2 regions of the Aureibacillus halotolerans genome follow, and region 2 is predicted to be linked to the other one. Evidence: predicted binding sites of a transcription regulator. Region 2 holds the regulator's gene; the other holds the start of a gene.

Region 1 (4,434 bases), on a different contig from region 2:
GTATCACAAGCCTTTCCAAGCAAAGGGCCACCCCATCTGCGAGAAACCTCAACGTACAGCCTACATCCATTGTGACTGACTAGCTATTTAAAATAAAGCGTTTTTTCTCGTAGCTCACGTCTTGTTTTCGCTTCTCTATTTCCTGCTCCCGTACCTCAACAATTCGAAGGACTCTCTCTACTTCACGTTGCTGTTCTCTTAAATGATCTAAAGACTTATGAATTTTGTCCTGCATAATCCAGTCTGCAATAAGACCATCAAAAAACACATCAGCAAAACGGACAAATTCATTGGATTCTAGCGTCAAATCGAATTCATGCTGGATATCATTTAACTCTCTTTTAAACCGTCGCAAAGCATGTTGCACATTATGGATTTTTTCTTCCCCTTCACTCATATGCGAATGCTTAATCATTGATGAGATCGCGCCGCCACCAAACATATCAAACGTTCCCCAACCTTTTGCGCTATCGAACGAAGAGATTGCTTCTTGCAACGCATGCTTCACTCTTTGTCCTGCCAGTCTTGCTTCCTTTACGTCTTTATACAAAGCCTCTAGCTTCACGTACTCTATTGATAAATCGTTCAGCACCACAGACATTTGTGTATTTTTTTCTTTTACTAACGTTTCTTTTTGAGCCAATAGCTGTTGGTACTCAATTTCAATTGATTGTGAAGTTCTTTGATTTTGTTCGAGCTCTGCCTTCTCATTCTCAAGATCATCGACTGAAGCAACAGCTTCATCGTATTTTAGCTTAATTGCCGCGACCTCTTGTTTCTCTTTTCTTAATCGTTCCTGTTTTGAACCAAGCATGCTGTAAAACACGTTGTACGGATGAAACCCAACAAGCTGTTGTACGTCCTTTTCTTCCGCTTCAAGTTGGCTTCTAAATGATGCTGCTTTCTCCTTTTCTAGTTGGAGCTCTTGTAAAACTTTTGCTAAGTGCTTCGCTCGCTTCGTTTGTAATCTCTTTTCTTCAGTAAGCTCAACAAGCTTCCGATCTATCTCCTCCATAAGTGCTTCTCCTCCCTCATTTTAAGCTGGCCAAGGCATTTCACCCTTCTATCTTCTAAACCTTACGTACAAGAAGGGGATTACGTTTCATCCGATTGAACGATCTGATAAATGCGGTCGCTGATTGGGGGATGACTGGACAGCCACCACTGCACCCAGTTAGGTGGATACGCGACAGAATAGTTTCGTAAACCAATTGCCTGGTATGCACGTATTCCCGCCTGTTGATCGGGCGCATGTGTTAACGCGTACTCATCTGCTCGTTCTTCCATAACTCTTGACACCCCGTTTTGTATTGGGGAGGACAGAAACAAAAGCACACTTAATACGAGCAAAACAAAAGGGAGTGTCCGTGCATCACTTTTTGTTTGTGGTAGCTTCAATGGCTGTGCATTTGACGATCGAACGACAAAGTGCGTGAGCAATTGATCAATGCAATAAAACATCGGTAGCATCAGTAGAATACTACCTGCCAACCCTAGATAAAAATGTTTTTCAACAAAGTGCCCGAATTCATGAGCCGTTATGTACAGAATTTCATCTGGCGCTAATGCCAAGAGCGTCGTATCCCACATCACGATACGAGCCGTGTGACCGATCCCATAGACATACGCATTTAACGCTGTACTCGTCGAAGACCGATTCACCTCATAAAGATGATTCACTCCAATGTCTTGTGAAGTAGCAAAGGCCAGAATATCCTGTTCCGTCTCTGTGTTTTCCAGTGGTTTTGTTTCATAAAAAAGCGGTTCGATGACAATTGGCTGTAAAATAACATACATACATGCTAGTGGAGCTGCAAGCAGCCACATCCACAGCCACCAATGTCGAAATTTTTTCATAAAGCTATACACGAGAATGGCTATAAAGCCAATGAGGACAATTTGCACAAGGCTAGACACTAGCCAATCCTGCAACCAATCTCCAATCGATTGAACGCTTAGCCCTTCGCGCACAGCCAAGCGATATTGGACGTAGGAAAACGGCAGCATCGCTACGTCAACAACAACATAAATAAAGGCTAAATAGGCCGGAAGTCTGAGCTGCCTCCGTACCCCTCTGAACAGCGCTTCTTGCATTGCCATCCCAAATGTAGTCCATAAAAACATACCATAAATAAGCCATTTTAGCGGCGTGACAAGGAAATATACTAAATACCGTACTTTAGCGAGCTGTTCATGCGCTTGCCATTCCCCTGGTGCCAATAAAGCCAAAAGATCTGCTTCTGTTCCATCATATTTGCCTGGTGGTGTAAAAGAGGCAAAGAACAAAAAATAAACACTAATTCCGAATGCGTACACAACATAGACCCAACAAAACCTTTGGTACCAGACGCTCAGCGAAGCCACCTCCTAAAGACGTTCCGACACTTTTCTGTGGCAATGAAAAAAGCCAAGCAAACGCTTTTCAATCCGTTGTTTGAGTCTAACAGAATGAAGCAAACGCTTCTTCTCATACCCGCGAAATCGTATGAGGAATCCGATCTGATTCGCTCCATTATAAAGTCTTTGATCTTCCAACTTATGAAGCGTTATATGATGGAGCCGAAGCTGCTTCCTCACCTCGTAGGAAGACCGTGACAATTGATGTAAAATATCATTTTGCAAGGTTTCGTACAAGTGGGGAAACTTGACCTTGCCGTGAAAAGACATCAAGGCCAGTTGATCCCTCTCTATGACCTTCCTTGCATAATAAATGTCGATGTAAGCGTCAATCCATTGAATTTCTTCAGAAGATAAGTAATTTGACCTCGGGACCATCTTCTCCCCTCCTCTAGAACAGTATATACGAATATACGTTCTGTTATGAAGTGGGGATTATTGGTTTTGCTTAACTCAACTTTTGCATCTTTCATTTGGCAGACACGCTTAGATATCACTGGGTAAATCTACAATCTAATGTTGTGGTTGCTTTTTATACAAGCTGCCATACGCTCGCTTTCCGCGGGCGAACTGCGAGCCTCCTCGGCACTTCGTGCGCTGCGGGGTCTCGCTTAGCTCGCTTTTCCCGCTGGAGTCTCGCTAGTGGCTGCTTTAATGATGACCTAATTTTATAATGTCATATGAATTAAAAAGGGACTCATCTAATGATTTAAAGCGTAGAGATCCGCTTAGTTACTAAAAGACGATATTTTAGGAAATACAGGATTGTGAACATTGGAGCGTTGAAGGTGATTTTTGCTCTGCGTAAGTTGTCTTGCTTAATAAATCAGCTGCACAAGATCCTCTGTAGTGATGTTTCCAAAGTAATGAGGGATTTGAACATCTTGCAGAGCTTGGCGAACGCCTTCCTTCGTGTAAGTTGCCCCGATAAGCCTTTGTTCAATATCGGTTATGTCGCCGACGCCAAAGAAATCACCAAAAATTTTACAGTCTGCAATCACACCTTTGGCAACATTCAAACGAAGGTCAATCGACCCGACAGGAAAACGATGGGAGTGTTGGATATCAAATTTAGGCGATCGACCATAATTCCAATCCCAATTGCGGTATCGTGCTTCCGAAATTTTTTCAATTCCTGCGAGATCTTCTTCAGTCCACTCATACGTTGGAATATCGTCTGCTGTTTTAAATATGTATCGCAAGAGTGCCTGTTTAAATTCCTCAATGGCCATTTTTTGATCCATAAGATCGGAAATATTCGTCACACGACTTCGGATTGATTTTATGCCTTTGGATTGAATTTTTTCCATTTTGACGTTTAACGCTGAGACCACATTTTCGATTTCTGAATCAAACATTAATGTCCCATGACTAAACATACGTCCGCGCGTTGAAAACATGGCATTGCCGGAGATTTTTTTCCCATCAGCCTCGATGTCGTTTCGTCCACTAAGTTGTGCATTCACACCAAATTCACGTAGAGCCTCGATAACGGGTTCAGTGAATTTTTTAAAATTGTGGAAGCTCTCGCCGTCATCTTTCGTGATAAAACTGAAGTTCAAGTTCCCTAAATCGTGGTAGACTGCCCCTCCACCCGACAAACGGCGCACGACCTTAATGTCGTTATCCTCTACATATGTCGTGTTGATTTCCTCAACCGTATTTTGGTTTTTGCCAATGATAATCGATGGCTCGTTAATGTAAAACAGCAAATAAGAGTCGTCGTCAAGCTGTAAATGCTTTAACGCATACTCCTCCATTGCTAAATTATACCTCGGATCAGTATTTCCTAGATTGTCCAAAAAGATCACGTTGGACATCCTCCCTTCATACACATATTGTTCTTTCTTATTGTAAACTCTCACCAGCAAAAAGAAAACAGACAGGCTTTTCATGAAGCTGAATTTTACTTATTAAACGTTCGCACCTTACATTTGGCAGACACACTTAGATATCACTGGGTACACCTGCAATTTATTAATGTTGAAGGTAATTATTGCACTGCGCAAGTTATCTAAACATAAGTCCACCGCTGCA
Region 2 (4,434 bases):
ATTGCATCAATTGAAAGCGTTCGAATCGTATTAATCGCTAGCGTATCTAAGTTTGCAGTCATATGTACATTCCTTTCTTCATTAAAGAACTTATTGCTTCTATCATATACCCTACCACGGTGAAGTAGCAAGGCTTTAATGCCATCTGAAATCATTTCATGTGAACTTAGCTGACAGCAATTCGACTGCTACTATATGAAAACGAACATGACGTCGGGTGTCATGTTCGTTTATTCCGTTATAGCTGTTAATGCAAACGATTTTTTTTGGATTCCTTTAATTTATCTGGTGTGACATCATTTCCCTCAGGGTCAACGACTTTCACATTGTGTAAGTGGTCACGCATAGACGATCGGAAAGTGGCCAAGTATTCTTTACGTAGCTGTTGTTGTTCTTCCTTTTCTTCATTGGTCAGTGTGCTCTGTTTCGCTTTATTAGAAAGCTCGTTAATGCGATTAATTTTCTCTTTGGATAGCAACGTTATCACCTCTTGCCACCCATCATACAAAATACGGATTAAGGATGCAAATGAACCGCTTCTTTTTGTACTTGCTCATTTTCGTATTGTTTAAAACGTCGATTCACAGTCGCTTTAGAAACGTCGTACCCAAGACCTCTTAAGGTTGCCGCAATATCTCTATACGTCAGGCCGTTCTTCTTGAGCCTTACAATCTCGGATATAGGGATTTCTTTTCTTTTCCGACCAGGCGAACTTGACGTATGATTGCTTAAATTGCGAAACGGCTTGTAGCCATCCTTCACTGCAAGTCTCATCCCACGAGAAATTTTAGCATTATGTACCTTGCGTTGATATTCTTCGACAATGGAAACGATGTCAAGCACGAGGTGATCAGCATCTGACAGAGTCAACTCTCCATTTTCTTCGACACAGTACAAGGACAGACCATGCTTACGAAAATAATGGACAATCGCCATTTTTGCATTGCCACGACCGATTCTTGTCGCATCACTTACAATGATGGCATCTATCTGTTCGGACACCGCTCTTTCCATCAATTCAAGCATGCCCTCGCGATCAATGTCATAGCCACTGGCTTTTTCTGAAATGATGCCTTTTAATGTCCAGCCTTCCGTGTGGCAGGCTTGTGTAAGCTCTTTTTCTTGTCGTCCTAACGACGTCTCCTGCGACTGCTTGTCCGTGCTTACTCGACAATACCCAATCACATTCATTACTCCGCACCCGTGTATGCAAATTGTGAGGATCTCTCAGTGCTTAGCTGCTTCATCGTTACTGGAATGATGAGCTGCTGTCCTGGCTCAAGCGTGCTTGTAGGAAGCTGGTTGTTCTCTTTCACCCATTGAATGAAATCCGGTTTTGACATTGTATGCAGCGCCGTGTATTCTTCAGCAAGTGCCCAAATGCTATCTCCCTTCTCTATATGAACAGTTGCATACTCCTCATCACTTACACCATGAAAGAGAATCAAGCCAACAATAACAAATGCAAGACAAATATAATAAGAACGCCCAGAAACCACCATCTTCATTCCTCCCTGATACGAATGTTCGTTCGCCTTTAGATTACATGCGAACGTTTGTTTTGTCAACTATAAAATTCGAACTTATGTTTGTATTCCAAAGGACTGTTTGTTATAATTTATATAAATTACTTCCAGTCTATGAACCTTTTGAAATTGTATGCCTACATTTACTTTGTAAGTATGGATCCACTACGCGTAATAGAAAGCGAGGATAACTATGAAAAAACTATCAAAAAGACAACAAGATATTTTAGATTTTATTAAGGACAATGTACAAAGCAAAGGATATCCACCCTCTGTAAGAGAGATTGGGGAAGCTGTTGGACTTGCCTCTAGTTCAACCGTTCATGGTCATCTAGCACGACTAGAGGACAAGGGATTAATCCGCCGTGATCCAACAAAACCAAGAGCCATCGAAGTCTTGTACAGTGATGAACATGCATCTCCTATTGCAAAAGTATTGAATGTTCCTGTCATCGGGAAGGTTACAGCTGGACAACCGATTACAGCCATTGAAAATATCGAAGATTACATGGCCCTGCCTGAAAGTCTACTTCCAGCAGATGAGCAAGTGTTTGTGCTCGTCATCGAAGGTGAAAGTATGATTGAAGCTGGCATTTATGACGGGGATTTTGTTGTCGTTAAACAACAGCAAACAGCCAATAACGGGGATATCGTTGTGGCAATGACAGAAGACCATGAAGCAACGGTCAAGCGCTTCTACAAGGAAAAAGACTTTATCCGTCTTCAGCCTGAAAACGCAGCGATGGAGCCAATTATTCTTCATGATGTCACCATTCTCGGTAAAGTCGTAGGGCTTTACAGAGCGATTCATTAAGAGGTTGTCTTTCGCATTGGATATAGATAAACAAAGAGCCTTCTCCAAATTGGAGAGGCTCTTTGTTATAGAATTGCATTCACTACATGCTTCTTTAGGCCATCGGACGTGCTTGCTCTATGTAACGTAAAACCTCGACTGGTGCGGAGTTGCCAAAAGGGCAATGAGCACCGGACAAGGCAAAGCAACGACGAAAGCGAGCGTTTCTCATCAGCCTGAAGTTTATTTTTGAAGGATGGACCATAACTCACGTTCAACGACATCAGGTTGATTCAACTCATCCAACGTAAATTCCAATTCATAATACGCATCCTCGGACTTAAAGAACTTATCCAACCCTCTTAATCTTTGGTCCTTTGTAAGCAGTACATGCAAGGAATATTCAGTTGCATATAGGACTGCTTCAATCTCATCAATATGACCTCTAAATTCTGATGGGACCGCCCATTCAAATTCTTGGACATACTTTGGAATTTGATCCATCGGCAAGACTTTCTGATAAAAGCGCTCTGTCAAATAGTTGCCTGCTTCAACCTCCACTTCTCGTAGACGGAATCCAAGGTTTCTGACAGCATTGAGGAAAAGACGAGATGTTTCCGGCTCCTTAATCACAAGATAATCTTCATCTCTTGGATCAATGGCGAGCTCAATGTCCGCTCTAGTCGTAATCCAAACAGGACTTCTTGACGTGGAATGTGGGACGGTATAAGGGAGCTCGAATGCAAAGGGGATCGTTAAGCGCTCTCCACTTTTTACATGGCTGCCCTCAAATGAATAGGAGTCAACAACCACTTTCTTCTGATGCATTTTGTCCTCATGCTCGTACCAAGCCACTGTACATAAATCAATCACAAGCTGGTTAATGTCTGTGTCCGTGCCTGCCCCTTTTATATGGAACTCGCCATGGACAGTATCCCCTTTTGTGTACTGATTGTTCTGTAGTTGCGCATCAATTTTCACACCACCGATGCCGACTCTTTCTAGCGATTTTTTAAAGAAACTCATTTGAACGCCTCCATTGTCTTGTCGTCTACATGTGTCTACGAATCTACTTTGACAAAGGTTTCAAGTTATTTCAAGTATTGGTGTGGTTTCTCGACATTGCTCCTGCATGTTCGGCTAAAGCGATTGGAATATACCCTTTGATCCTTAAAGAATTTCTTACCAAAGGGGTAAAGACTTTGCCAAGTATTCGTGATGTAGACCCCTCTTCGCCTACATTATTGATTATTATTGAATTTAAGCAAGGATTGTGGAATAATCCTTTGAAATAGCAGTTGTCTAGAAAAATCCGAAAATATCAGGAGGCGCAATGATGAAGCTTGTTCTACTCTTTGGCCCACAAGCCGTCGGGAAAATGACAGTCGGAAATGAGCTCTCAAAAATAACTGCTTTAAAGTTATTCCATAATCATATGACCATTGATTTACTTGAACCCTTTTTCGGATTTAGTCCTGACATGTGGAGACTATCTACCCTTTTTAGAGAGGAAGTTTTTAGAACCTTTGCAACAAGCAATAACTATGGGATGATTTTTACGTTTGTCTGGGCATTTAATCAAAAAGAAGATTGGGACAGTGTTGAGAAAATATGCAGAATCTTCAGTTCTAAAGGAGCAAAAATCTATTTTGTTGAGTTGGAAGCTGGCGTCGAAAAAAGACTGAAACGGAATAAAACACCCTATAGACTTGAACAAAAGCCAACGAAAAAGAACGTGCAGTACTCTGAACAAGAATTATTAAGAAGCATGGATAGCCTTCGATTGAATTCTAAAAGAGGAGAAATCACTCAAAAACATTATCTACGAATTAACAATGAGGATCTGGAAGCTGAAGACGTTGCGAAAATGATAAAGGAACGGTTTGGATTGTAATATTCGGACGATGAGTATATGCACAAATCTTATCTGCAATTCTTTCTCACGAATCATAATAACGAATTGACCTTCCCTCCACCCCTTAATTTAGCCAACTCGACACATATGTTTTAGTAGGAATGAAGGAATGTTTTAAATACGATACGATTTGTCTTTCATATCTTGCTTTAGCTTTAATCGTTTTGTTTCAATTTTCTTCACGCCTTTAAAAGTTACCA

Evidence for each region. The regulator LexA, encoded in region 2, represses DNA repair genes until DNA is damaged. The targets are predictions, from matches to a motif close to CGAACATATGTTCG.
Region 1: a site for LexA is predicted at 2,804-2,817, ahead of EV213_RS02655 (YhjD family protein). Genes of this name have one in related genera too.

The regions. Positions count from the first base shown of each region.
Region 1 covers NZ_SNYJ01000002.1:92,095-96,528, reverse strand. Annotated here, with positions in the region: gene EV213_RS02665 (GumC domain-containing protein) at 80-1,015, opposite strand; gene EV213_RS02660 (M48 family metalloprotease) at 1,096-2,316, opposite strand; gene EV213_RS02655 (YhjD family protein) at 2,368-2,775, opposite strand; gene lplA (lipoate--protein ligase) at 3,216-4,208, opposite strand.
Region 2 covers NZ_SNYJ01000007.1:109,466-113,899, reverse strand. Annotated here, with positions in the region: gene tkt (transketolase) at 1-62, opposite strand, end outside; gene EV213_RS10120 (DUF896 domain-containing protein) at 248-478, opposite strand; gene EV213_RS10115 (YneB family resolvase-like protein) at 517-1,191, opposite strand; gene yneA (cell division suppressor protein YneA) at 1,191-1,502, opposite strand; gene lexA (transcriptional repressor LexA) at 1,720-2,340, shown strand; gene EV213_RS10100 (sporulation protein) at 2,563-3,345, opposite strand; gene EV213_RS10095 (DEAD/DEAH box helicase family protein) at 3,656-4,213, shown strand; gene EV213_RS20715 (hypothetical protein) at 4,349-4,434, opposite strand, start outside.